3 linked regions of the Streptomyces venezuelae genome follow. The protein of the gene in region 2 interacts with the protein of the main gene of each other region in a pairwise test. Links are inferred from orthologs where the notes say so. Each region holds a gene or a part of one and is shown on either strand. Other genes may lie near its edges.

The links.
Region 1: the proteins of dnaE (region 2) and DEJ49_RS19045 interact in binary tests that used the Escherichia coli proteins (3 or more experiments, as listed by UniProt). The link is inferred for Streptomyces venezuelae from one-to-one orthologs.
Region 3: the proteins of dnaE (region 2) and DEJ49_RS17205 interact in binary tests that used the Escherichia coli proteins (3 or more experiments, as listed by UniProt). The link is inferred for Streptomyces venezuelae from one-to-one orthologs.

Annotation. Positions count from the first base shown.
Region 1 is NZ_CP029191.1:4,219,096-4,226,227, reverse strand. What follows is about bases 2,405-5,331. They hold DEJ49_RS19045 (pyridoxal phosphate-dependent aminotransferase), read left to right. Parts: upstream 2,405-3,228; coding sequence 3,229-4,434; downstream 4,435-5,331. Other genes in these bases: clpB (ATP-dependent chaperone ClpB), read right to left, coding at 5,306-5,331; DEJ49_RS19040 (YbjN domain-containing protein), read right to left, coding at 4,515-5,063. In the rest of the region: DEJ49_RS19065 (SRPBCC family protein), read right to left, coding at 1-206; DEJ49_RS19060 (polyamine aminopropyltransferase), read right to left, coding at 267-1,835; DEJ49_RS19055 (DUF2617 family protein), read right to left, coding at 1,862-2,398; more of clpB, read right to left, coding at 5,332-7,132. UniProt on the Escherichia coli protein: Shows aminotransferase activity with methionine and histidine as substrates, and to a lesser extent also with phenylalanine.
Region 2 is NZ_CP029191.1:1,979,477-1,987,757, reverse strand. Bases 2,130-6,205 are described here. They hold dnaE (DNA polymerase III subunit alpha), read left to right. Parts: upstream 2,130-2,462; coding sequence 2,463-6,005; downstream 6,006-6,205. Other genes in these bases: DEJ49_RS08885 (hypothetical protein), read right to left, coding at 6,098-6,205; DEJ49_RS08895 (DUF2252 domain-containing protein), read right to left, coding at 2,130-2,235. In the rest of the region: DEJ49_RS08905 (DsbA family protein), read right to left, coding at 1-143; DEJ49_RS08900 (hypothetical protein), read right to left, coding at 186-869; more of DEJ49_RS08895, read right to left, coding at 907-2,129; more of DEJ49_RS08885, read right to left, coding at 6,206-6,277; DEJ49_RS08880 (NYN domain-containing protein), read left to right, coding at 6,514-7,752; DEJ49_RS08875 (ABC transporter ATP-binding protein), read left to right, coding at 7,815-8,281. UniProt on the Escherichia coli protein: DNA polymerase III is a complex, multichain enzyme responsible for most of the replicative synthesis in bacteria. This DNA polymerase also exhibits 3' to 5' exonuclease activity. The alpha chain is the DNA polymerase catalytic subunit.
Region 3 is NZ_CP029191.1:3,839,363-3,846,584, forward strand. What follows is about bases 1,802-4,818. They hold DEJ49_RS17205 (DNA polymerase III subunit gamma and tau), read right to left. Parts: upstream 4,436-4,818; coding sequence 2,168-4,435; downstream 1,802-2,167. Other genes in these bases: purD (phosphoribosylamine--glycine ligase), read right to left, coding at 1,802-1,827. Outside these bases: DEJ49_RS17195 (hypothetical protein), read right to left, coding at 1-233; more of purD, read right to left, coding at 574-1,801; DEJ49_RS17220 (GntR family transcriptional regulator), read right to left, coding at 4,896-5,678; DEJ49_RS17225 (NUDIX hydrolase), read left to right, coding at 5,777-6,208; DEJ49_RS17230 (ATP-binding protein), read left to right, coding at 6,255-6,686; DEJ49_RS17235 (hypothetical protein), read left to right, coding at 6,680-7,084; DEJ49_RS35965 (toll/interleukin-1 receptor domain-containing protein), read right to left, coding at 7,195-7,222. UniProt on the Escherichia coli protein: Part of the beta sliding clamp loading complex, which hydrolyzes ATP to load the beta clamp onto primed DNA to form the DNA replication pre-initiation complex.

The DNA.
Region 1 (7,132 bases), 2.2 Mb from region 2 along the record:
CGCGCCGAGCCGCGGTAGGTGATGGAGTGCCCGTCGACGCGGACTTTGAGGCGCCCGGAGAGCGGCCCGGCCGTCTGCCCCTCGCCCCCTTCGTCACGCCCTTCGTCGCGCTGGAGCCCGGGCACCGCCCCGGCGACCCTCTCGGGGTCGGCAAGGACCTGCCGGAGCCGCTCTGCGGAGACCGGGACGAACACCTCATGCTCCATGGCAATTGAGCCTACCCACGTGTCCGCCACCATGTGCGACAGTTCGCCGGTCCGTGTACGTCAGTTCGCGTAACGCGGATGCATCAGGGTGGACGGCGCGAGACCCCGCTGCCGCGTCAGCTCGGCCGCGGGCCCCCCGGCGCGCACCACCGCCGACCCCGCCGCCCTGCGCAGGACCGGGCGGGTCCGCGAGGCCAGCACGAAGCCCCAGTCGCGGGGCGCCGTCGGCCCGCCCGCCGTGCGGTCGGGCCCGGGGGCGAACCCGGACTCCCTGCCGCCCACCCGGTACGCCACGGTCCGCAGCCCCGCCGCGCGCAGCGTCGCCTCGACGGTCCAGAAGACACGGGGTCTGGTCGTCAGGGGCCCGGCGTGGACGGCGAGGCGGCCGCCGTCGGCGAGGACGCGAGTGGCGAGGCCGTAGAACTCCTGGGAGTAGAGCTTCGTGCTGGGCGTGATGCCGGGGTCGGGCAGGTCGGAGATCACCACGTCGTACCGCGTGCGGGCGAGGCGCAGCCAACGGAACGCGTCGGCGTGGATCACGCGGACGCGCGGGTCGCGGTAGGCGTGGGCGTTGAGCTCGCTGAGGGCCGGGTCGTGCCGTGCGAGGTCGACGACGCCCGTGTCGAGTTCGACGACGTCGACGCGGCGCACGCCCGGGTGGCGCAGGATCTCGCGGGCCGCGAGGCCGTCGCCGCCGCCGAGGACCAGCACGCGCGCGTGGGGCCCGCGCATCGCGGGGGCGACGAGACCCCGGTGGTAGCGCGCCTCGTCGCGTCCGCTGATGCGCAGGCGGCCGTCGAGGAAGAGGTCGAGGGAGCCGAGCCGCCCGCCGGTGAGGACGACTTCCTGGACGTCGGTCTGCACGGCGACCCGCACGTCCCTGCCGTACACGGCGCGCCGGGCGGCCCGCTCGAAGTCGTCGACGAGCACGGCGGCGGAGGCGAGCAGGGACAGGACGACGACGTTGACGGTGAGGAGCACCCAGCGGGCGCGGACGCTCAGATCCTGCCGGAACAGGCCGAACACGAGTGCGCCGCCCGCGATCGCGTTGACGGAGCCGGTGAACAGGGCGCCCGTCAGCTGTCCGAACAGTGGCAGGAGCAGGAAGGGGAAGGCGAGCCCGCCGACCAGCGCCCCCACGTAGTCCGCGGCGAACAGGTCGGCGACCGCGCCGCCCGCATCCTGTCTGCGGATGCGCTGGATGAGCACCATGAGGAGCGGCACCTCGGCGCCGATGAGGACACCGATGGCGAGGGAGAACGCGACGAGCAGATACCGCGAACCGCCCGCCCACAGCTCGCCCCTGCCGCCGGACCACGCGAACGCCGCGTACAGCACCATGGCGCTGCACCCGCCGACCAGCGCGAGCGCCGATTCGAGGAGGCCGAACCAGGCGGACGCGTGGTGCCTGAGGCGTTTGGCGAGGAGCGAGCCGATGCCCATGGCGAAGACCATCACGGAGAGCACGACGGACGCCTGGGTGACCGAGTCACCGATCAAGTAGGCGGCGAGGGCGACGAGTTCCAGTTCGTAGACGAGTCCGCAGGCAGCGCAGACGAATACGCCCGTGAGGACGAGGAAGCGTCCCGTCCGGGGCGACACCGGCAGGCGCACCGTCGACTCGATCACGCCTGGAACGCTACGTCACCGCACGCTCACACCGGGTCCCCCACATGGGTGTAAACCGGGGTGCGCACCCCCACCCGTGTACGGGTCGCGACGAGTTGCCCCTCCTGGGGGTACGCGTGCCACGTACGCCACATCAGGGCCCCTTCGTGCCGCTGCGCGAGGAGCGCGGTGAACGCGTGCGGGCTGCCGGGAAAGACGCCCGCGAGCCCGTGCGGGTGCTCGGCGACGAGGGCGAGCAATTCCTGTGCGCGGCCCGCGAATTGGCCGTGCGACAGGACTTCCACCCGCGCCGCGAATTCGTACTCCCATTCGCCGACGCGCTTGGAGACGCCGAGCGGCAGCGGCGTACTGCTGCCGGGGATACAGGCCACCGTCTCGGAACAGCCGCCCCGCTCCTCCTCCAGGAGGACCTGATGCGAGGCCCCGAGGAGCCTCAACTGCATTCTTGCGTCGTCCAGTTCGAGGTCGAGGGTGGCGAGCGCGGGCAACGGCTCGCGCCCCAGGGCCCAGGCGAGATCCGCGGCGCGCGTGTCGGTATAGCCAGTCTTCAGGGTCGTGAGCATGGGTCGGCTCCGCTAACACGCAATGGAGGTGGGGCCGGCGCACCCGGAAGAGGCTCCGGGCGGTCGGTATGCCGGCTCGTGCCCACGAAAACGTCTTACGGGTTTCCGGATCGCTGTCCGTGAAACCTGTGCCGGTCGGTGAAACCTGCGCCGGTCCGTGAAACCTGCGCCGGCCTGTGAAACCTGTACCGGACGTCCGAGGGCGGTGCTGACGTTTAAGAGGGAATCATGGTCGGCGACACTGCCACTGCACTTTTACCCAACTACGTACGGTTTCCATCCCCATGAGGGCTACACAGTTCAACTGTTCAGTACAGCCACATGGCACGACACAGAAACGCCCGGCGGTGGTTTGAGCCGCCCCGCCGGGCGTTTCCGTGGACCGGTGGACCAGCTGCCCCGTGTCAGCTGCCTCCACCGCATCCGCCCCCGCCGCCTCCGCACGAGGACCCACCGCCCCCGCAGGAGGACCCGCCTCCGCACGAGGAGCCGCCGCCGCACGACGACGAACCGCCGCCGCACGAGGACCCGCTGCCCCCGTGTCCGCTCCCGGCCCACCAGCTGCCGCCGCCCGCCGACCCCGACGCCGCCCCCGAACCACTCCACCGCGACCGGTTCCCGCGCCGGCCGCGTCCCCCGTAACCGACCGCCGCGACCAGCGCGAGCACGAGCACCGCCACGAAGACGAAAGCCACGATCATGGCCCCCACACTCCTTCCGTTCCCCCGAAGCCGGTCCCCCCGTGGGCCGTGCTCCGTGCGTGACAGGGGGATGCCCCTGCCCGCACCGGCGCAAAGCAGAGTTGAGGAACTCCAGAGGTTCGGCGCAGGATGGCGGCCATGACCTCCACTTCCGGGAGCGGGCGCCCGCTGCTCAATCGCCGCCTCGCCGAGTTCGGTACGACGATCTTCGCCGAGATGTCCGCCCTCGCGGTCTCCACGGGCGCGATCAACCTGGGCCAGGGCTTCCCGGACACCGACGGGCCCGAGGCCGTCCGTGAGGCGGCGGTGCGGGCGCTGCGCGACGGGCGCGGCAACCAGTACCCGCCGGGTCCGGGCGTCCCCGAGCTGCGCACGGCGATCGCCGAGCACCAACTCGCCCGGTACGCCCTCTCGTACGACCCCGACCGCGAGGTCCTCGTGACGGCGGGCGCGACCGAGGCCATCGCCGCATCGCTGCTCGCCCTCGTCGAGCCCGGCGACGAGGTCATCGCCCTTGAGCCCTACTACGACTCGTACGCCGCCTCGATCGCCCTCGCCGGCGGCACCCGCGTCCCGGTCACCCTGCGCCCCGGCGACGGCCGCTTCCGCCTCGACCTGGACGAACTGCGCGACGCGGTCACCGACCGCACCCGCCTGATCCTCCTGAACACCCCGCACAACCCGACCGGCACGGTCCTCACCCGCGCCGAACTCACCGAGATCGCGAACCTCGCCGTCGAACGGGACCTGCTCGTCGTCACCGACGAGGTCTACGAACACCTCGTCTTCGACGAAGCCGAACACATCCCGCTCGCCACCTTCCCCGGCATGCGCGAGCGCACGGTCAGCATCGGCTCGGCGGGCAAGACGTTCTCGTTCACGGGCTGGAAGGTCGGCTGGGTCACCGCGTCGCCGGAGCTGGTCTCGGCGGTCCGCTCGGCGAAGCAGTTCCTCACGTACGTCTCCTCGGGCCCGTTCCAGTACGCCGTGGCGGAGGCGCTCGCCCTCCCCGACTCCTACTTCGACGACTTCCGCGCGGACATGCGCGCCAAGCGGGACCTGCTGAGCGAGGGCCTGACGGCGGCGGGCTTCGACGTCTACCGCCCGGCCGGCACGTACTTCATCACGACCGACATCACCCCGCTCGGCCTCGCCGAGAACGACGGCTTCGCCTTCTGCCGGGCACTCCCGGAGCGGGCCGGCGTCGTCGCCATCCCGAACGCGGTCTTCTACGACCACCGGGACGCGGGCGCGCCGTTCGTACGGTTCGCGTTCTGCAAGAAGACGGCGGTCCTGGAGGAGGCGGTGACGCGCCTCAAGTCACTGGCGGGCTGAGGTCGCACCGCGCACGCCGAGAGCCCGGCGGGCTGGACTGCATCCATCCCGCCGGGCTCTCACATGCCTACGGGCGGCCCTCAGGCCTCGGCGTCGCCCGGCTTCTCGTTGGTCTCGCCCTCGGCGGAGTCGACCTCGGACTCCAGGCCCAGCTGCTCGACGAGCCAGCGGTCGAACTCGATCGCGGCGCGCACCCAGCTGACGGTCGACGACACGAAGTGCTCCAGCGAGACGCCGGTGCCGATCAGCATCTGGGCCTCGCCGATGAGGCGGACCGTGCCGTCGTCGTGCGTGTGGCTGTATACCTTCGGCCACAGGGTCCGGCGGTTCCAGTCGTCGATCGACTCGAGAAGCCGCTGCTTCTCCTCGATCTGGTGGGGCCGGTCGTAGAACGTCCGCACCGAGAAGACCTGCTGGTCGTCCTCGCCGCGGAACATGAAGTACGTACGGAACTCCTCCCACGGCGCCGCGAGGTCGCCCTCGTCGTCGACGACGTGCTTGAGCTCCATCTGGTCCAGGAGCTGCTTGACCAGGTCCTGGTCGGGGACGACGGGGCCCGCCGGTCCTGCGCCCTGCTGCGGTTCGGGCTGTCCCCCGAAATTCGGAATCGAGGACGGGTCGATGCTCACGTACTTTGTCCCTTCGTATGGATGGGCCCATCCTCTCTCAGGAAGGGGCCCCCGGGGCAAGCCCGGCCCCGCGTCTGCCGGGTTTCTGCCGTTCGCCATCTGCGGACAGCCGTGCCCGATCGCGCAGTTCCCCGCGCCCCTTGGAGGGCGCTGCGCGCCCGTCAGGGGCGCGGGGAACTGCGCGAGCAACCACGATCCTGCCGCAGGCGGCGAACCACCTGCTCCGGCAGACGGGATGCCGACTACAGCGACTTACCCGCAGGGGAGCCCGACGCGGGGCCCACGATCAACCCATCCTCGAAACGGTCCACGCGGACCACATCGCCGTCCTTCACCTCGCCCGCGAGGATCTCCTTGGCGAGCTGATCGCCGATGGAGGTCTGGATGAGCCGCCGCAACGGCCGCGCCCCGTACGCCGGATCGTTGCCCTCGTCCGCGAGCCAGGCCAGCGCCTCGGGCGTGACGTCCAGCGTGAGCCGCCGGTCGGCGAGCCGCTTCGCGAGCCGGTTGATCTGCAGCTCGGCGATGTGCGCCAGCTCGTCCTTGGTGAGCGCGGAGAAGACGACGAGGTCGTCGAGCCGGTTGAGGAACTCCGGCTTGAAGGAGGCCCGCACCACCTCCAGGACCTGTTGCTTCTTCTCCTCCTCGGAGGTGAGCGGCTCGACCAGGTACTGACTGCCGAGGTTGGACGTGAGGACCAGGATCGTGTTGCGGAAGTCGACCGTCCGCCCCTGCCCGTCCGTGAGCCGCCCGTCGTCGAGGACCTGGAGCAGGACGTCGAAGACCTCCGGGTGCGCCTTCTCGACCTCGTCGAGAAGGACGACGCTGTACGGGCGCCGCCGCACCGCCTCGGTGAGCTGGCCGCCCTCCTCGTACCCGACGTACCCGGGAGGCGCGCCGACGAGCCGGGCGACGCTGTGCTTCTCGCCGTACTCGCTCATGTCGATGCGGACCATGGCCCGCTCGTCGTCGAAGAGGAAGTCCGCGAGCGCCTTGGCCAGCTCCGTCTTGCCGACGCCGGTCGGGCCGAGGAAGAGGAAGGAGCCGGTGGGCCGGTCGGGGTCGGCGATCCCGGCGCGCGTGCGCCGCACCGCGTCGGAGACGGCACGTACCGCCTCGCCCTGCCCGATGAGCCGCTTGCCGAGCTCGTCCTCCATGCGCAGCAGCTTCTGCGTCTCGCCTTCGAGGAGCCGCCCGGCGGGAATCCCGGTCCAGGCGCCCACCACGTCGGCGATGTCGTCGGGCCCGACCTCCTCCTTGACCATGGTGTCCTTGGCCTGGGCCGCGGCCTCCTCCTCGGCCTCGGAGGCGGCTTCCAGGTCGCGTTCGAGGGTGGGGATCTCGCCGTAGAGGAGCTTGCTCGCCGTGTCGAAGTCGCCGTCGCGCTGGGCGCGCTCGGCCTGGCCGCGCAGCTCGTCGAGCTTCTCCTTCAGCTCACCGACACGGTTGAGGGACTGCTTCTCCTTCTCCCAGCGTGCGGTGAGCCCGCGCAGCTCCTCCTCCTTGTCGGCGAGATCGCGCCGCAGCTTGTCGAGCCGCTGCTTGCTCGCCGGGTCCGTCTCCTTGCTGAGCGCCAGCTCCTCCATCTTCAGGCGGTCGACGGCGCGCTGGAGCTCGTCGATCTCGACGGGCGAGGAGTCGATCTCCATGCGCAGCCGGGACGCGGCCTCGTCGACGAGGTCGATGGCCTTGTCGGGCAGGAAGCGCGAGGTGATGTACCGGTCGGAGAGCGTCGCGGCGGCGACGAGCGCGCTGTCGGCGATCTGGACCTTGTGGTGCGCCTCGTACCGCCCCTTGAGTCCGCGGAGGATCGCGATGGAGTCCTCGACGCTCGGCTCGGCGACGAGGACCTGCTGGAAGCGGCGCTCCAGGGCCGGGTCCTTCTCGATCCGCTCGCGGTACTCGTCGAGGGTGGTCGCGCCGACCATCCGCAGCTCGCCGCGGGCGAGCATGGGCTTGAGCATGTTGCCCGCGTCCATGGCGGAGTCACCGCCCGCGCCCGCGCCGACGACGGTGTGCAGCTCGTCGATGAAGGTGATGATCTGCCCGTCGCTCTCCTTGATCTCGGA
Region 2 (8,281 bases):
CCGGCTATGGCGAGGACACCGACGATCGCACCGGCGACGATGGCGCCGCGCTTGCGCTTCTCGCGCTTGCGCTCGGCCTCCTGCTGGGCGCGGATGCGCTCGCGCGCTGCGGACTTGGCGGCCTGGCTGTTGCGCTTGCTCATGATCTTTTTCTCCGTGTGGATGAACTGCGTGGGGTGCTGTGCTCAGGCGAGGACGGCCGAGCACGGCGGTCCACGCCGCCCCACGAAGTGCACGAGGAGCCGCGTGCGCGCCGCCGGCACCCGGCGCGCGGGGCGCGGCAGGCGGCGTACGGGCGGGCGGGAGGTGGTGACCGCGGCGACCGCGATCAGCAGGGGGCGGAACGTCGCCGCGGCGACCGCGCGGAGCAGCTGGGCCAGCGCCCGCTCGCCGCGCCGCAGCCAGGCCGCAGCGAGGAGGCCCACCCCGACGTGCGCCCCGAGCAGCAGCCAGGCCGCGCCCGGGTCCACGTCGGCGAGGAGCGCGGCGGCGCCGTGCCCCTCGGCGGTCATCCTGGCCAGCGGGGTCCCCACGGGCGCCCCGCCGCACAGCACGTCGAAGCCGACGGCGCGCAGCGGGCCCGCAACGGGGCCGCCCGCCTCGCCGTAACAGACGTGCTGCCCCGCGGTGAACACCGTGTCGGCGGCCAGCTCCAGGGGGATCAGGAGGGCCGCGATCCGTCCGTACCCGCGCTCGCGCCCCGCCGTCGCGTACGCGATGACGAAGACGGCGGCGGCGATCGCCGCGACGGTGGTCAGCGGCAGGGGAACGCGGGACAGCAGCACGTGCGACGCGGCGGACAGCGTCACGACGAGTGCCGTGAAGAGCGCCGCGCGCACCACTCTGAGCTGAATCCCGGATATGTCCATCGCGGAGGAGTGTGCCATGCGTTCCTGTGAGCGGTCCCTACAGCCCCGGGATCCGGCCGTTGCGGAACAGGTCGACGAAGATCTGGTGGTCGGCACGCGCCCGTGCGCCGTATGAGTGCGCGAAGTCGACGAGCAGCTCCGCGAAGCCGTCCTCGTCCGCGGCGATCGCGGCGTCGATGGCGCGCTCCGTGGAGAACGGCACCAGGTCGGAGTGGCCGCTCTCGTCGTCCGCGGCGGCGTGCATCGTGGCCGTGGCGCGGCCCAGGTCCGCGACGACGGAGGAGATCTCGTCGAGGTCGTCGATGTCCGACCAGTCCAGGTCCACGGCGTACGGCGACACCTCGGCGACGAGCTGGCCCGCGCCGTCCAGCTCGGTCCAGCCGAGCCACGGGTCGGCGTGGGCCTGGAGCGCGCGCTGCGAGATGACCGTGCGGTGGCCCTCGTGCTGGAAGTAGCCCCGGACGGCCGGGTCCGTGATGTGGCGCGAGACGGCGGGGGTCTGCGCCTGCTTGAGGTAGATCACGACGTCGTTCTCCAGGGCGTCGCTGTTGCCCTCCAGGAGGATGTTGTACGACGGGAGGCCCGCGGAGCCGATGCCGATGCCGCGACGGCCCACGACGTCCTTCACGCGGTACGAGTCGGGGCGGGTGAGCGAGGACTCCGGCAGCGTCTCCAGATAGCCGTCGAACGCGGCGAGCACCTTGTACCGCGTGGCGGCGTCGAGCTCGATGGAGCCGCCGCCGGCCGCGAAGCGGCGCTCGAAGTCGCGGATCTCGGTCATCGAGTCGAGCAGCCCGAAGCGGGTCAGGGAGCGGGCGTCGCGCAGCGCGTCCAGGAGCGGGCCCTGGGCGGTGTCCAGCGTGAAGGGCGGCACCTCGTCGCTCTTGGCGCCCGTCGCCAGGTCGTGGATCCGCTCGCGGTACGCCGCCGCGTACGTCCGCACGAGGTCGGTGATCTGGTCGTCGCCGAGCGCCTTCGTGTACCCGATCAGAGCCACGGAGGCGGCGAAGCGCTTCAGGTCCCAGGTGAAGGGGCCCACGTACGCCTCGTCGAAGTCGTTCACGTTGAAGATCAGACGGCCCTGCGCGTCCATGTACGTACCGAAGTTCTCGGCGTGCAGGTCGCCGTGGATCCACACCCGGCCCGTGCGGTCGTCGAGGTAGGGCCCGCCGTGCTGCTCGCGCTCCAGGTCGCCGTAGAACAGGCAGGCCGTGCCGCGGTAGAACGCGAAGGCGGAGGAGGCCATCTTCCGGAACTTGACCCGGAACGCGGCGGGGTCCGCGGCGAGCAGCTCGCCGAACGCGGTGTCGAAGACGGCGAGGATCTCCTCGCCGCGCTGCTCAGCCGTGGGCTGCGGGACCGACATCGCTGGGTGCCTCCTGGTACAGGGGTGGTGCGTGACACAGGGACGGACATTCCGCCCCCGGGGACAGGGGGATTTTCCGCCCCCTCGGGACAGGTGTTCCGCCCCTTCCAACGCTCGACCGTACCTCCGAGTGCCCGTCGGCTGTCGGCGCTCCGGATTAGACTTCCACGCTGTCCCCCCAGACTGTCCGCAGCCTGTAGCCCACCGTTCTCCGGAGGCCTCCCACCGTGACCAAGCCGCCCTTCACGCACCTGCACGTGCACACCCAGTACTCGCTGCTTGACGGTGCCGCGCGGCTCAAGGACATGTTCGACGCGGCCAATGAGATGGGCATGACGCACATCGCCATGTCCGACCACGGCAACCTGCACGGGGCGTACGACTTCTTCCACTCGGCGCAGAAGGCGGGCGTCACGCCGATCATCGGCATCGAGGCGTACGTGGCGCCGGAGTCGCGCCGCAACAAGCGGAAGATCCAGTGGGGCCAGCCGCACCAGAAGCGCGACGACGTGTCCGGTTCGGGTGGTTACACGCACAAAACGATCTGGGCGGCGAACAAGACGGGCCTGCACAACCTCTTCCGGCTCTCCTCGGACGCCTACGCGGAGGGCTGGCTGCAGAAGTGGCCCCGCATGGACAAGGAGACCATCTCCCAGTGGTCGGAGGGTCTCATCGCCTCCACCGGCTGCCCCTCGGGCGAGCTGCAGACGCGGCTGCGGCTCGGCCAGTTCGACGAGGCGGTGAAGGCCGCCGCCGAGTACCAGGACATCTTCGGCAAGGACCGGTACTTCCTGGAGCTGATGGACCACGGCATCGACATCGAGCGCCGGGTCCGCGACGACCTGCTCCGGGTCGGCAAGAAGCTCGGCATCCCGCCCCTGGTGACGAACGACTCGCACTACACGTACGCGCACGAGTCCGTGGCGCACGACGCGCTGCTCTGCATCCAGACCGGCAAGAACCTCTCGGACCCGGACCGCTTCCGCTTCGACGGAACGGGCTACTACCTGAAGTCCACGGACGAGATGTACGCCATCGACTCCTCGGACGCGTGGCAGGAGGGCTGCCGCAACACGCTCCTGGTGGCCGAGCAGATCGACACCACGGGCATGTTCGAGAAGCGCGACCTGATGCCGAAGTTCGACATCCCGGAGGGCTTCACCGAGGTCACCTGGTTCCAGGAGGAGGTCCGCCGCGGCATGGAGCGCCGCTACCCGGGCGGTGTCCCCGAGGACCGGCAGAAGCAGGCCGAGTACGAGATGGACATCATCATCCAGATGGGGTTCCCGGGGTACTTCCTGGTCGTCGCCGACTTCATCATGTGGGCCAAGAACAACGGCATCGCGGTCGGCCCGGGCCGAGGCTCCGCGGCCGGTTCGATCGTGGCGTACGCGATGGGCATCACCGACCTCGACCCGATCACGCACGGACTGATCTTCGAGCGGTTCCTCAACCCCGAGCGCGTCTCCATGCCCGATGTCGACATCGACTTCGACGAGCGCAGGCGCGTCGAGGTGATCAGGTACGTGACGGAGAAGTACGGCGCCGACAAGGTCGCCATGATCGGTACGTACGGCAAGATCAAGGCGAAGAACGCGATCAAGGACTCCGCGCGCGTGCTCGGATATCCGTACGCGATGGGCGACCGCCTCACCAAGGCGATGCCCGCCGACGTCCTCGGCAAGGGCATCGACCTCTCCGGCATCACCGACCCCAAGCACCCGCGCTACAGCGAGGCGGGCGAGATCCGGGGGATGTACGAGAACGAGCCGGACGTGAAGAAGGTCATCGACACCGCGAAGGGCGTCGAGGGACTCGTCCGGCAGATGGGTGTGCACGCGGCCGGCGTGATCATGTCCAGCGAGCCGATCGTCGACCACGCCCCGCTCTGGACCCGGCACACCGACGGCGTGACCATCACGCAGTGGGACTACCCCCAGTGCGAGTCGCTCGGCCTGCTCAAGATGGACTTCCTGGGCCTGCGCAACCTGACCATCATGGATGACGCCGTCAAGATGGTGCGGGCGGGCAAGGGCATCGACCTGGAGATGCTCTCCCTCCCGCTCGACGACCCGAAGACGTTCGAACTGCTCTGCCGCGGTGACACGCTCGGCGTCTTCCAGTTCGACGGCGGCCCGATGCGCTCGCTGCTTCGCCAGATGCAGCCCGACAACTTCGAGGACATTTCCGCCGTCTCGGCCCTGTACCGGCCGGGCCCGATGGGCATGAACTCGCACACGAACTACGCCGAGCGCAAGAACGGCCGCCAGGAGATCACGCCGATCCACCCGGAGCTCGAAGAGCCCCTGAAGGAGACGCTCGGCCTCACCTACGGCCTCATCGTGTACCAGGAGCAGGTGCAGAAGGCCGCGCAGATCGTCGCCGGGTACTCGCTCGGCGAAGCCGACATCCTGCGCCGCGTGATGGGCAAGAAGAAGCCCGAGGAGCTGGAGAAGAACTTCGTCCTCTTCCAGGCGGGCGCCCGCAAGAACGGCTACTCGGACGAGGCGATCCAGGCCCTGTGGGACGTCCTGGTCCCGTTCGCCGGATACGCGTTCAACAAGGCGCACTCCTCCGCGTACGGCCTGGTCACCTACTGGACCGCCTACCTGAAGGCGAACTACCCGGCCGAGTACATGGCCGCCCTGCTCACCTCGGTGAAGGACGACAAGGACAAGTCGGCCGTCTATCTGAACGAGTGCCGCCGCATGGGCATCAAGGTGCTCCCGCCGAACGTGAACGAGTCGGTGCACAACTTCGCCGCCCAGGGCGACGACACGATCCTGTTCGGTCTGGAGGCCGTCAGGAACGTCGGTTCGAACGTGGTGGAGTCGATCATCCGGTCGCGCAAGGCGAAGGGGAAGTTCACGTCCTTCCCCGACTACCTGGACAAGGTCGAGGCCACCGCCTGCAACAAGCGCACCACGGAGTCGCTCATCAAGGCGGGCGCCTTCGACACGATGGGGCACACCCGCAAGGGCCTCACCGCGCAGTACGAACCGATGATCGACAACGTGGTCGCGGTCAAGCGCAAGGAGGCCGAGGGCCAGTTCGACCTCTTCGGAGGGATGGGGGACGAGTCCGGCGGCGACGAGCCGGGCTTCGGTCTCGACGTGGAGTTCTCCGAGGAGGAGTGGGAGAAGACCTACCTGCTCGCCCAGGAGCGCGAGATGCTCGGCCTGTACGTCTCCGACCACCCGCTCTTCGGCCTGGAGCACGTCCTGTCCGACAAGGCGGACGCGGGCATCGGGCAGCTCACCGGCGGTGACTTCTCCGACGGGTCGGTCGTGACCATCGGCGGCATCATCTCGGGCCTGCAGCGCAAGATGACCAAGCAGGGCAACGCCTGGGCGATCGCCACCGTCGAGGATCTCGCGGGCTCCATCGAGTGCATGTTCTTCCCGGCCACGTACCAGCTGGTGTCGACGCAACTCGTCGAGGACGCCGTGGTGTTCGTCAAGGGACGCCTCGACAAGCGCGAGGACGTGCCGCGGCTCGTCGCGATGGAGATGCAGGTCCCCGACCTGTCGAACGCGGGCACCAACGCGCCTGTGATCATCACGATCCCGACGGTCAAGGTGAGCCCGCCGATGATCACCCGCCTCGGCGAGGTCCTCAGCCACCACCGCGGCAACAGCGAGGTGCGGATCAAGCTCCAGGGGGCGCAGAAGACCACCGTGCTGCGGCTCGACCGGCACCGGGTGAAGCCGGACCCGGCGCTCTTCGGCGACCTGAAGGTGCTGCTCGGCCCGTCCTGCCTGGCGGGCTGACCCGGCCCGCCTTCACCGGCTGCCGCATGCCATGAGGGGCGCACCCGAAACGGGTGCGCCCCTCATGCGTGCCATGTGTGCCTGGGTGTGCGTCAGTTGTGACCGAAGCGTCGCTGGTGCTTACGGGCAACATCAGCAGGGCTGCCCTGGGCCTGCGACTGCATCGACTGCTGTGCGTCCACCGCGGTCGACTTGGCCTGCTCCTGCGCCTGCTCGGCCTGCGAGGAGCGGTCCTGCTGGCCGCCCTGCTTGCGGTTCTTGTTCTTGGCCATGGTGATCTTCCTCCTGAGGGGGATCTGGGGGCCAGGACGCGACCAGATTCACATATGGCGACAAAGTGTGCATTTCAGAGAATTACCGTGCGTAATAAGCCCAGTCGGGAAGCGATCCGCCGATGCGCCACGCCGAAGATCGAGTTCCGGCCGTTAACCTCCGCCGGGTCGGGCAGACTCGAAGGGAACCCCCTCCAGGCACGTCAGGGAACCTCCAGGGAAAGAGGGTGGACCGCGTGGATCGCTGCATCGTCCTGGTGGACGCCGGTTATCTGCTGGGTGCCGCCGCGAGTCTCCTCGCGGGCGAACCGTCCAGGTCCCGGATCACCGTCGATCACTCCGCCCTCATCCAGGGCCTGCGCGAACGCGCGGAAGCCGACACCGAACGCCCCCTCCTGCGCATCTACTGGTTCGACGGCGCGCCCGACCGCGTACCCCAGCCCGAACACCGCAGGCTGCGCGTCATGCCGCGCGTCACCGTCCGCCTGGGCGCCCTGACCCGCAGCGACGGCCGGTGGGCCCAGAAGGGCGTCGACGCCGCCATGCACGCCGAACTGACCGAGCTGGCCCGCAACCGCGCCTGCTCCGACGTCGTGCTCGTCACCGGCGACGGCGATCTGCTGCCCGGCATGATGGCCGCCAAGGAACACGGCGTCGCCGTCCACCTGTGGGCCGTACAGGCCGCCGACGGCGACTACAACCAGTCCGAGGACCTGGTCGCCGAGGCAGACGAGCGGCGCGTCCTCGACCGCGCCTGGATCACCAAGGCCGTCCGCCCCAAGGAGCTCACCGGCATCTGCGCGCCCCCGCCCGTGCCGCGCCCCGAGATCGCCGCGATCCTCTCCGCCCCGCTGCCGGAGTCCGCGCTCGCCGCCGCCGCGCAGCACACCGAGGAAGAGCCCCAGGACCACCACCCCGAACCCGCCGCCAACGGCAGGCGGCCCGACGAGCACCGCATGCCGCCCGGCAAGGGCGTGCCCACCCCCAAGGACCTCGCCGCCCTGCGCGGCCCCGGCACCCAGCCCGCGCAGCACCCCACCAACGCGACGCTGCGCTGGTCCTCCGACAAGGGCTGGGTCGAGCGCCCCGGCGCCGCCGCCGAGGGCGCCGAGGCCGCGGCCCTGCCCACCCTCGCCCAGCTGACCACGGCCGAGCAGCGCTGGGCCGACCGCGAGGAGGACATCACCACCGTCGGCGGCGACCCCTTCGAGGTCGGACAGGTGTTCGCCCGGCGCTGGATGGCGCGCCTCCCCGAGCAGCACAGCCTGCAGAAGCTGTCGACGATGTACCCCCGCATCCCGCACCGCGTCGACGGCGAGCTGCTCCGCTACGCCGCACGGTTCGGCCTGCTCGCGCACAAGGACGACCAGATCGACGAGCACGACCGGTACGCGATCAGGGCCGGCTTCTGGCGCGAGGTCGACGCACGCACGGCCACCGAGCACGCGCCCGCGGGGGACCGCGCAGGGGATTGATACGGACGTACGGGGCGCCCCGGGCGCAGTCCGTGACCGCCGACCCCGTAGGCTCGTCCTTCGTGAGTACGCGCCCGACACCGGCAGTCCGACAGGGACTCCGTCAGGAACACGGCAACGACGCCGTCTGCGCGGTGCGCGACCTGGTGAAGACCTATCCGGCCGCCCGCGCCCGGCGCGGCAGGCCCGCGACCCCCGAGGTCCGCGCCACCGACGGGATCGGTCTCACGGTCGGACGCGGCGAGATCTTCGGTCTGCTCGGTCCCAACGGCGCCGGCAAATCCACCCTCGTACGCCAGCTGACCGGGCTCATGCGGCCCGACAGCGGCAGCGTCGAGATCCTCGGCCACGACATCGTGCGGCACCCCGAGCGGGCCGCGCGGATCCTCGCGTACCTCGGTCAGGAGTCCACCGCTCTCGACGAGCTGACCGTGTCGCTCGCCGTCGAGACGACCGGGCGGCTGCGTGGCCTCGACGTGCCGCGGGCGCGGGCCGAGCGGGACGCGGTCCTGGAGGAGCTCGGGCTCAC
Region 3 (7,222 bases), 1.9 Mb from region 2 along the record:
AGGCCCACCGCACCCGCGGCGAGCAGGACGAGCAGCGCGACGACCGCCACGGTCCAGCTCGCGACGTACCAACTCCCGCCACCGGCATGCCCCGTGGCCCCCGCCGCGAACAGCACGACGGCGGCGGCCGCGGGCAGCAGGGCGACGGCCAGCGCTCTGCTGCGCAGACGCAGCACGGCGAGGGCCCGGGAGCGCGCGGCCTGCGCGCCCACCTCTACACCCGTACCTGACACGACCGATGGCACCCCCTGCTGCCTACTGTTCGGTCGCCGCCGGCCGGAGCCGACGGCGCACTTCAACGGCGTTGGTCTTGCTCACTCCCCCACTGTGGCACCCGCCACCGACATCGCAATGCCGGTGGTCTGTTTGGCTCTGGGCGCCTTGAACGCTTTCGCCGCACCCTAGTTGGGGTGCCGGTCGTCGTCAGCCGGATGGGCCACCGGTCACCCGATGGAATGGCTTTGGCTAAAGCTGAATGCCGAAAGGGCCCCGGATCCAGTGTCAGATCCGGGGCCCTGGGGGTTCGGGGTGGCCGAAAATTCACGCGCCGGCGGCGTGGGGAAGCCGCGTGCGTCACGCCTCCGTGGCGGCCTTCGCCGCGATGTCGGTGCGGTGCTGGGACCCGTCGAGGCGGATACGGGACAGCGCGGCGTACGCCCGCTCGCGCGCCTCGGTGAGGCCCTCTCCGACCGCCGTCACGGACAGCACGCGGCCCCCCGCGCTGACGATGGCGTCGCCGTCGCGCTTCGTTCCGGCGTGCAGGACGTACGCATCCGGGGCATCCTGCGCCGAGACCTCGTCCAGGCCCTCGATGGGGTCCCCCGTGCGTGGCGTACCCGGGTAGTTGTACGAGGCCACGACCACGGTCACCGCGGCGTCGTCGCTCCAGCGCAGCGGGGGCAGGTCGGCGAGGTTGCCGGTCGCCGCGGCCATCAGGAGCCCGGCGAGCGGGGTCTTGAGGCGGGCGAGGACGACCTGGGTCTCGGGGTCGCCGAAGCGGGCGTTGAATTCAATGACACGCACGCCGCGGCTCGTGATCGCGAGCCCCGCGTACAGCAGTCCCGCGAACGGGGTGCCGCGGCGGCGCAGCTCGTCCACGGTCGGCTGCAGCACGCTCTGCATGACCTCGTCGACGAGCTTCGGGTCGGCCCACGGGAGGGGCGAGTACGCGCCCATGCCGCCCGTGTTCGGGCCCTCGTCGCCGTCGAGCGCGCGCTTGAAGTCCTGGGCGGGCTGGAGCGGGACGACCGTCTCGCCGTCGGTGACGGCGAAGAGGGAGACCTCGGGGCCGTCCAGGAACTCCTCGATGACGACGCGGTCGCAGGCGAGGGCGTGGGCGCGGGCCACGTCGACGTCGTCCGTGACGACGACTCCCTTGCCGGCGGCGAGCCCGTCGTCCTTGACGACGTACGGCGCTCCGAACGCGTCGAGTGCCTCGTCGATCTCGGCGGGGGTGGTGCAGACGTACGACCGGGCGGTCGGCACGCTCGCGCCTGCCATCACGTCCTTGGCGAACGCCTTGGAGCCCTCCAGCTGGGCGGCTTCCTTGGAGGGGCCGAAGCAGGGGATGCCCGCGTCGCGCACGGCGTCGGCGACGCCGGCCACGAGGGGGGCCTCCGGGCCCACGATGACGAGCCCCGCGCCCAGGCGCTGGGCGAGGCCCGCCACGGCGGCGCCGTCGAGGGCGTCGACGGCGTGCAGCTCGGCCACTTCTGCGATGCCGGCGTTGCCGGGGGCGCAGTGCAGCTCGGAGACGTCGGGGTCGAGGGACAGAGAGCGGCACAGGGCGTGTTCGCGGGCACCACTGCCGATGACGAGGACCTTCACGGGGTCAGGGTAGCCCGCGCGGCTCCTCCCGTTCGTACGGGCCACCCACTGGACGCGCGTCCCCCTCCTGTACGTTCCTCCAGTCCCCGGCACGTTTGGGCCTTCGGGTGCGGGCCCACTCCGGACTACCCCGCCGCTTCGCGCCGGATCACTCCCACCCACCCGCCCGTTCACCCCGCACCGTCCGGTGGGAGTAGGAGCGGGCACACCCACTCAAGGTCCAGGGGGGCCGGGTTCCTACCTCGTGGTGGCGGTGCCGGGTGAACGGGTGGGTGGGAGGGAGGCATCCGCCGCGAAGCGGCGGGGTCGGCGTCCTACCCGGCAATCCCCGTGCGGGCAGCTACTCGTTCGGGTACTCGTCGACCACCGTCGCGCCCAGCTCGCGCACGATCAGGTCATGCCCGGACAGCGCCGACTCGACCAGATCCGGGTCATCGTCCTCAGGAATGTCGTCCTCGGGCGAGATGTGCTCCCGTGACGGAGCCGCGGCCGGAGCAGGGGCCGGGGCGGGCTCCGGGGCCGGCGTGGGCGGTGAGTACGGAGCGGCGGCCGGGGGCGGAGCCTGCTGCTGCGGGGCCGCGGCGGGCCGCGGAGCCTGCGGAGCGCTGCCACCGAAGTTGCCGGCCGCGGGCGGAGGCGCCGAGCCCCCGGACGGGTCGACGATCGCCTCGACCTTCCACTGCACCCCGAACTGCTCGGACAGCGCCTGCCGCAACACGTCCTCGCTGCCGCTGCTCGCGAAGTTGTCCCGCGCGCCCGCGTTGACGAAGCCGATCTGCAGGGTCGTCCCGTCGAACCCGGCCACCTGGGCGTTCTGGCTGAGCAGGATCCACGTGAAACGGCGGCGGTTCTTCACCGCCTCCAGGATGTTCGGCCACAGGGAACGCGGGTCGGGCCCGCCCGTGGGTGCCGCGGCCATCGGGGCGGCCGGGGGCGGCGGGGTGGCAGCAGCCGGAGCGGAGGCCTGCGGGGCCGGAGCAGGGGCCGGGGCGGAGGCGGGCGCGCCGCTACCCGCGGACGCCGCCGTCGGCCAGCCGCCCGGGCGGGGCGCGGACGCCCCCTGTGCGGGAGCCGAAGCCGTGGGCCAGCCACCGGGCCGGCGCTCACCGGCGGGTTCGGCGGCGGGAGGAGTTGCGGGGGCAGCCGGAGCGGCCGGGGCAGCTGCGGGCGCCGGAGCACTCGCCTGCGCGGCGGGAGCCGGAGCGGGAGCAGGGTGTGCAGCCGGAGCTGAGGCAGGAGACACAGCCGGGGTCGGCCCCGCCTCAGGCGCCCCGCCGGCCCCCCGAACCGCCGCTCGCGCAGCCGCGGGTCCGCCCCCCGGAGGCACGGGCGGGCCCTGCGGGGCGGGCGGCATGGCCACGCCACCCTGCGGCCCGCCCGCGTGGGCCTCGGGCCCGGGAACGTACCCCATCGAGGGACCGGCCCCCTGCCCACCACCGGGCACGAAGTTCCCGCCGCGCTCCAGGCGCTCGAGGCGGGCCATGACGGAGCGCTCGTCGTCGTAGGCCGCCGGGAGCAGCACGCGCGCGCAGATCAGCTCCAGCTGGAGGCGCGGCGATGTGGCGCCCCGCATCTCGGTCAGGCCCTCGTTCACGAGGTCGGCCGCGCGGCTGAGCTCGGCGCCGCCGAAGACGCCGGCCTGCGCCTGCATGCGCTCGACGACGTCGACGGGGGCGTCGATGAGCCCCTTCTCGGCGGCGTCGGGCACGGCGGCGAGGATCACGAGGTCCCGCAGTCGCTCCAGGAGGTCGGCGACGAAGCGGCGCGGGTCGTTGCCGCCCTCGATGACGCGGTCGACGACCTCGAAGGCCGCGGCGCCGTCGCCGGAGGCGAAGGCCTCGATGACGGAGTCGAGCAGCGAGCCGTCCGTGTACCCGAGGAGGGACGTCGCCATGGCATACGTCACACCGTCCTCGCGGGCACTGGCGAGGAGCTGGTCCATGACGGACATGGAGTCACGCACGGATCCGGCACCGGCCCGCACGACCAGCGGGTACACGCCGTCCTCGACGGCCATGCCCTCGCGGCCGCAGACCTCGGCGAGGTAGTCGCGGAGGGTGCCGGGGGGCACGAGCCGGAACGGGTAGTGGTGGGTGCGCGACCGGATCGTGCCGATGACCTTCTCGGGCTCGGTCGTCGCGAAGATGAACTTGAGGTGCTCCGGGGGCTCCTCGACCACCTTCAGGAGGGCGTTGAAGCCCGCCGAGGTGACCATGTGGGCCTCGTCGATGATGTAGATCTTGTACCGGCTCGACGCGGGACCGAAGAAGGCCTTCTCGCGCAGGTCACGGGCGTCGTCGACGCCTCCGTGGGACGCGGCGTCGATCTCGATGACGTCGATCGAGCCCGGCCCGTTCCTCGCCAGGTCGCGGCAGGACTGGCACTCGCCGCAGGGCGTGGGAGTGGGACCTTGCTCACAGTTGAGACAGCGGGCGAGGATGCGCGCGCTCGTCGTCTTGCCGCAGCCGCGCGGGCCACTGAACAGGTAGGCATGGTTGACCCGGTTGTTCCGCAGCGCCTGCTGCAGCGGGTCGGTCACATGCTCCTGCCCGATGACCTCGGCGAACGACTCCGGGCGATAGCGGCGGTACAAGGCGAGAGACGACACGCATACGAGGTTATAGGCGACCACTGACAACCAGGACCGCGCGGAACGCAAAGCGCCCCTCACGCACCCGCCAGAGCCGACCTACCCTTGCTGCCTTCCGGCCCTGGGGGAGTTCAGTCAGATAGCGCCACGTGAGGGGCTGGCCCCCACACTAGCGGATCCCGGGCCGTGGAAGCGACGCCGGGAGGAACGGTTCCGCCCCGGGGACCTCCCCGGGCACCCCCCGAGTGGATCGTGTTCGCGAGCACTCCCCAACGTCTTGTATTGTTTGCGGCGGAGGATTCGCCTAGTGGCCTAGGGCGCACGCTTGGAAAGCGTGTTGGGGGCAACCCCTCACGAGTTCGAATCTCGTATCCTCCGCACTCGCCCGTCAGGGCAGATGAAGGCCCCGCCCGGTTCGCCGGTCGGGGCCTTCATCGTTCTCCGGGCCCGGACGGGCAGCGGTCTCTCGGACCAGCCGTCAGGTGGCCGGGAGTCGGTACGACAGGACGTAGGCGTCCGCCGCCATGACGGTGTCGCAGACCTCGACGGCCCGCCCCTCCGTGTCGTACGCGGTACGGATGAGGCTGATCACGGGCACACCGGAGGCCAGCCGCAGCGTCCGCACTTCGTCGGGAGAAGGCATCCGCGCCCGGATCTCCTCCTCGAAGCGGTCCAGGTGGTGACCGAGCTCTTCGAGGCGGGCGTAGATGCCGCCGGGGCCGGGGTTGGGGTCGGCGATCTGCGTGCCGCGTGCGATGTCGAGCGGGAGGTAGGAGGTGGCAAACTCGACCGGCCGCCCGTCGAGGAGATACCGCCGCCGACGCGCGAGCACCCGCCGTACGCCTCCGAGCCGCGTGGAGACGTCCTGGGTGGCCTTCTCCTCCTTGACCTCCAGGCTGTCCACGTCCGGGTGGCCGCCTGCGGCATCGGCCTCAATGAGGAAGGCGGACTTGCCCTGCTCGCGGTGGCGGCGGGAGAACCGGTCGGAGGCGAGCCGCCGCACGGGCTGCCGTGGCCGCACGAAGACGCCCCTGCCGTGCTCGGCGTGCACGAGCCCCTCGCCCTGCAGAATCGAGAAGGAGTTACGGACGGTCATCCGGGAGACCCCGTAGTGCTCGACGAGTTCGGCTTCCGAGGGCAGCTTCTCGCCCTCCTTGAACCGTCCCCGGTCGATGGCCTCGCGCAGCTGGTCGGCGATCTGCCGGAAGACCGCACGATCACTGGTGGGGTCGACGGCACCGAGCCGGCTCGGGAGCGACATCACATGTACTCCTTTAGATATCTAGACGAGTAGCTGAGCGCTGTTGCTACGGTGGGCAGCCTAGCCATCGGCGAGGTTCCGGGAAGAGAGCGAGGACCGTGAGCACGAACCGCCCGCACTCTGTCAGCGTTGCCGGAGTCATCGTCGACAACCGGGACCGGGCCCTCCTCATCAAGCGCCGTGACAACGGCAAGTGGGAACCCCCGGGCGGCATCCTCGAACGCGCGGAGACCATCCCCGAGGCCCTGCAACGCGAGGTCCTCGAAGAGACCGGCATCAAAATCGCACTCCCCGCGACCCTGACCGGCATCTACAAGAACATGACGGGCTTGATCGTCTCCATGGTCTTCCGATGCGAGGCCGCCGACGGTACGCCCACGCCCGGCGACGAGACCCGAGCTCTGCGCTGGGCGACCCGCGACGAAGTCACCGAACTCGCCGACGAGGCCTACGCGATCCGCGTCCTGGACGCACTCGACGCGACATCGCCACCGGCCATTCGCGCCCACGACGGCGTGAAACTCATCTAGCTCGAACCCGCTGCACATGGTGGCCCACCAGCACGAAGGAACTTGTATGCACGAGTATACGAGCAGTACCCGAGTCTGGACCTTCACCTGCCCAGGCCTCCCCGAGGAGGTCAGCCGAGCCCGACGCTGGACGCGCGACATCCTCCAAGGGTCGCCGCTGGCGGACGACGCCGAATTGATCGTGAGCGAGCTGAGCGCGAACGCGATCCTGCACACGGCCAGCGGCCGTCAGTCGGGCAGCTTCCATCTGGCGTTGGCGGTCTCGTCCCAGGCCATCGCGCTGTCGATCACGGACGACGGGGACGTGGAGACAGCCCCGAAGGCCGAGCATCCGGACGAGGAGGCGACGCACGGACGAGGTCTGGGCATGGTCAGCGCACTGGCCCACCGGTTGGTGGTGCGGAACAGCGACGGCGGCCACACGGTGACGGCGGAGCTCTTCACGGACGCACAACCTCCAGGCGGACACCCATGCTGAACGCCGACATGAGCGCCGCCGATCTCCAGCGCGGCTTCTGGTGCGAGTGCTGGGCGGAGGACCTCACGACTCCGGACCACCCGATGGTGAAGACAGCCTTCGGCGCCTACTCAGCGGCCCAGGCGGACGGCTGGCTCTCCACAGCGCTCCGGGTCATCACGAAGGAGCTCACCCCGGACGCCCCCACAGTTACGTGGGACTGGCTCTACGAAAGCCGCATCGACACCAGACGAGTACTCCTCAACTCCGAACCCCGCACGCTCGCAGTGACCTACGCAGGCATGCACGTGACGTGGACGATCCGCCCGGTACTCTTCCTACCGCTCGCAGACCACCAGAAGCCGGAACTCATGCCCTACGGAGCCCATTTAGACTCCGAGCCCCATGGACCCGGCTGAGTTACCACTTTCTCTACTGGTTCAAAGCGGCTCGCGTACCGCTCGCCGCGCGCGGCCCGGCTCCCCGGGCCGCCGCTCCTGTCTCCACACGCCACCGCTGGGCCACTGTGCTACGCGATGCTTCCCCACCGGTCGACA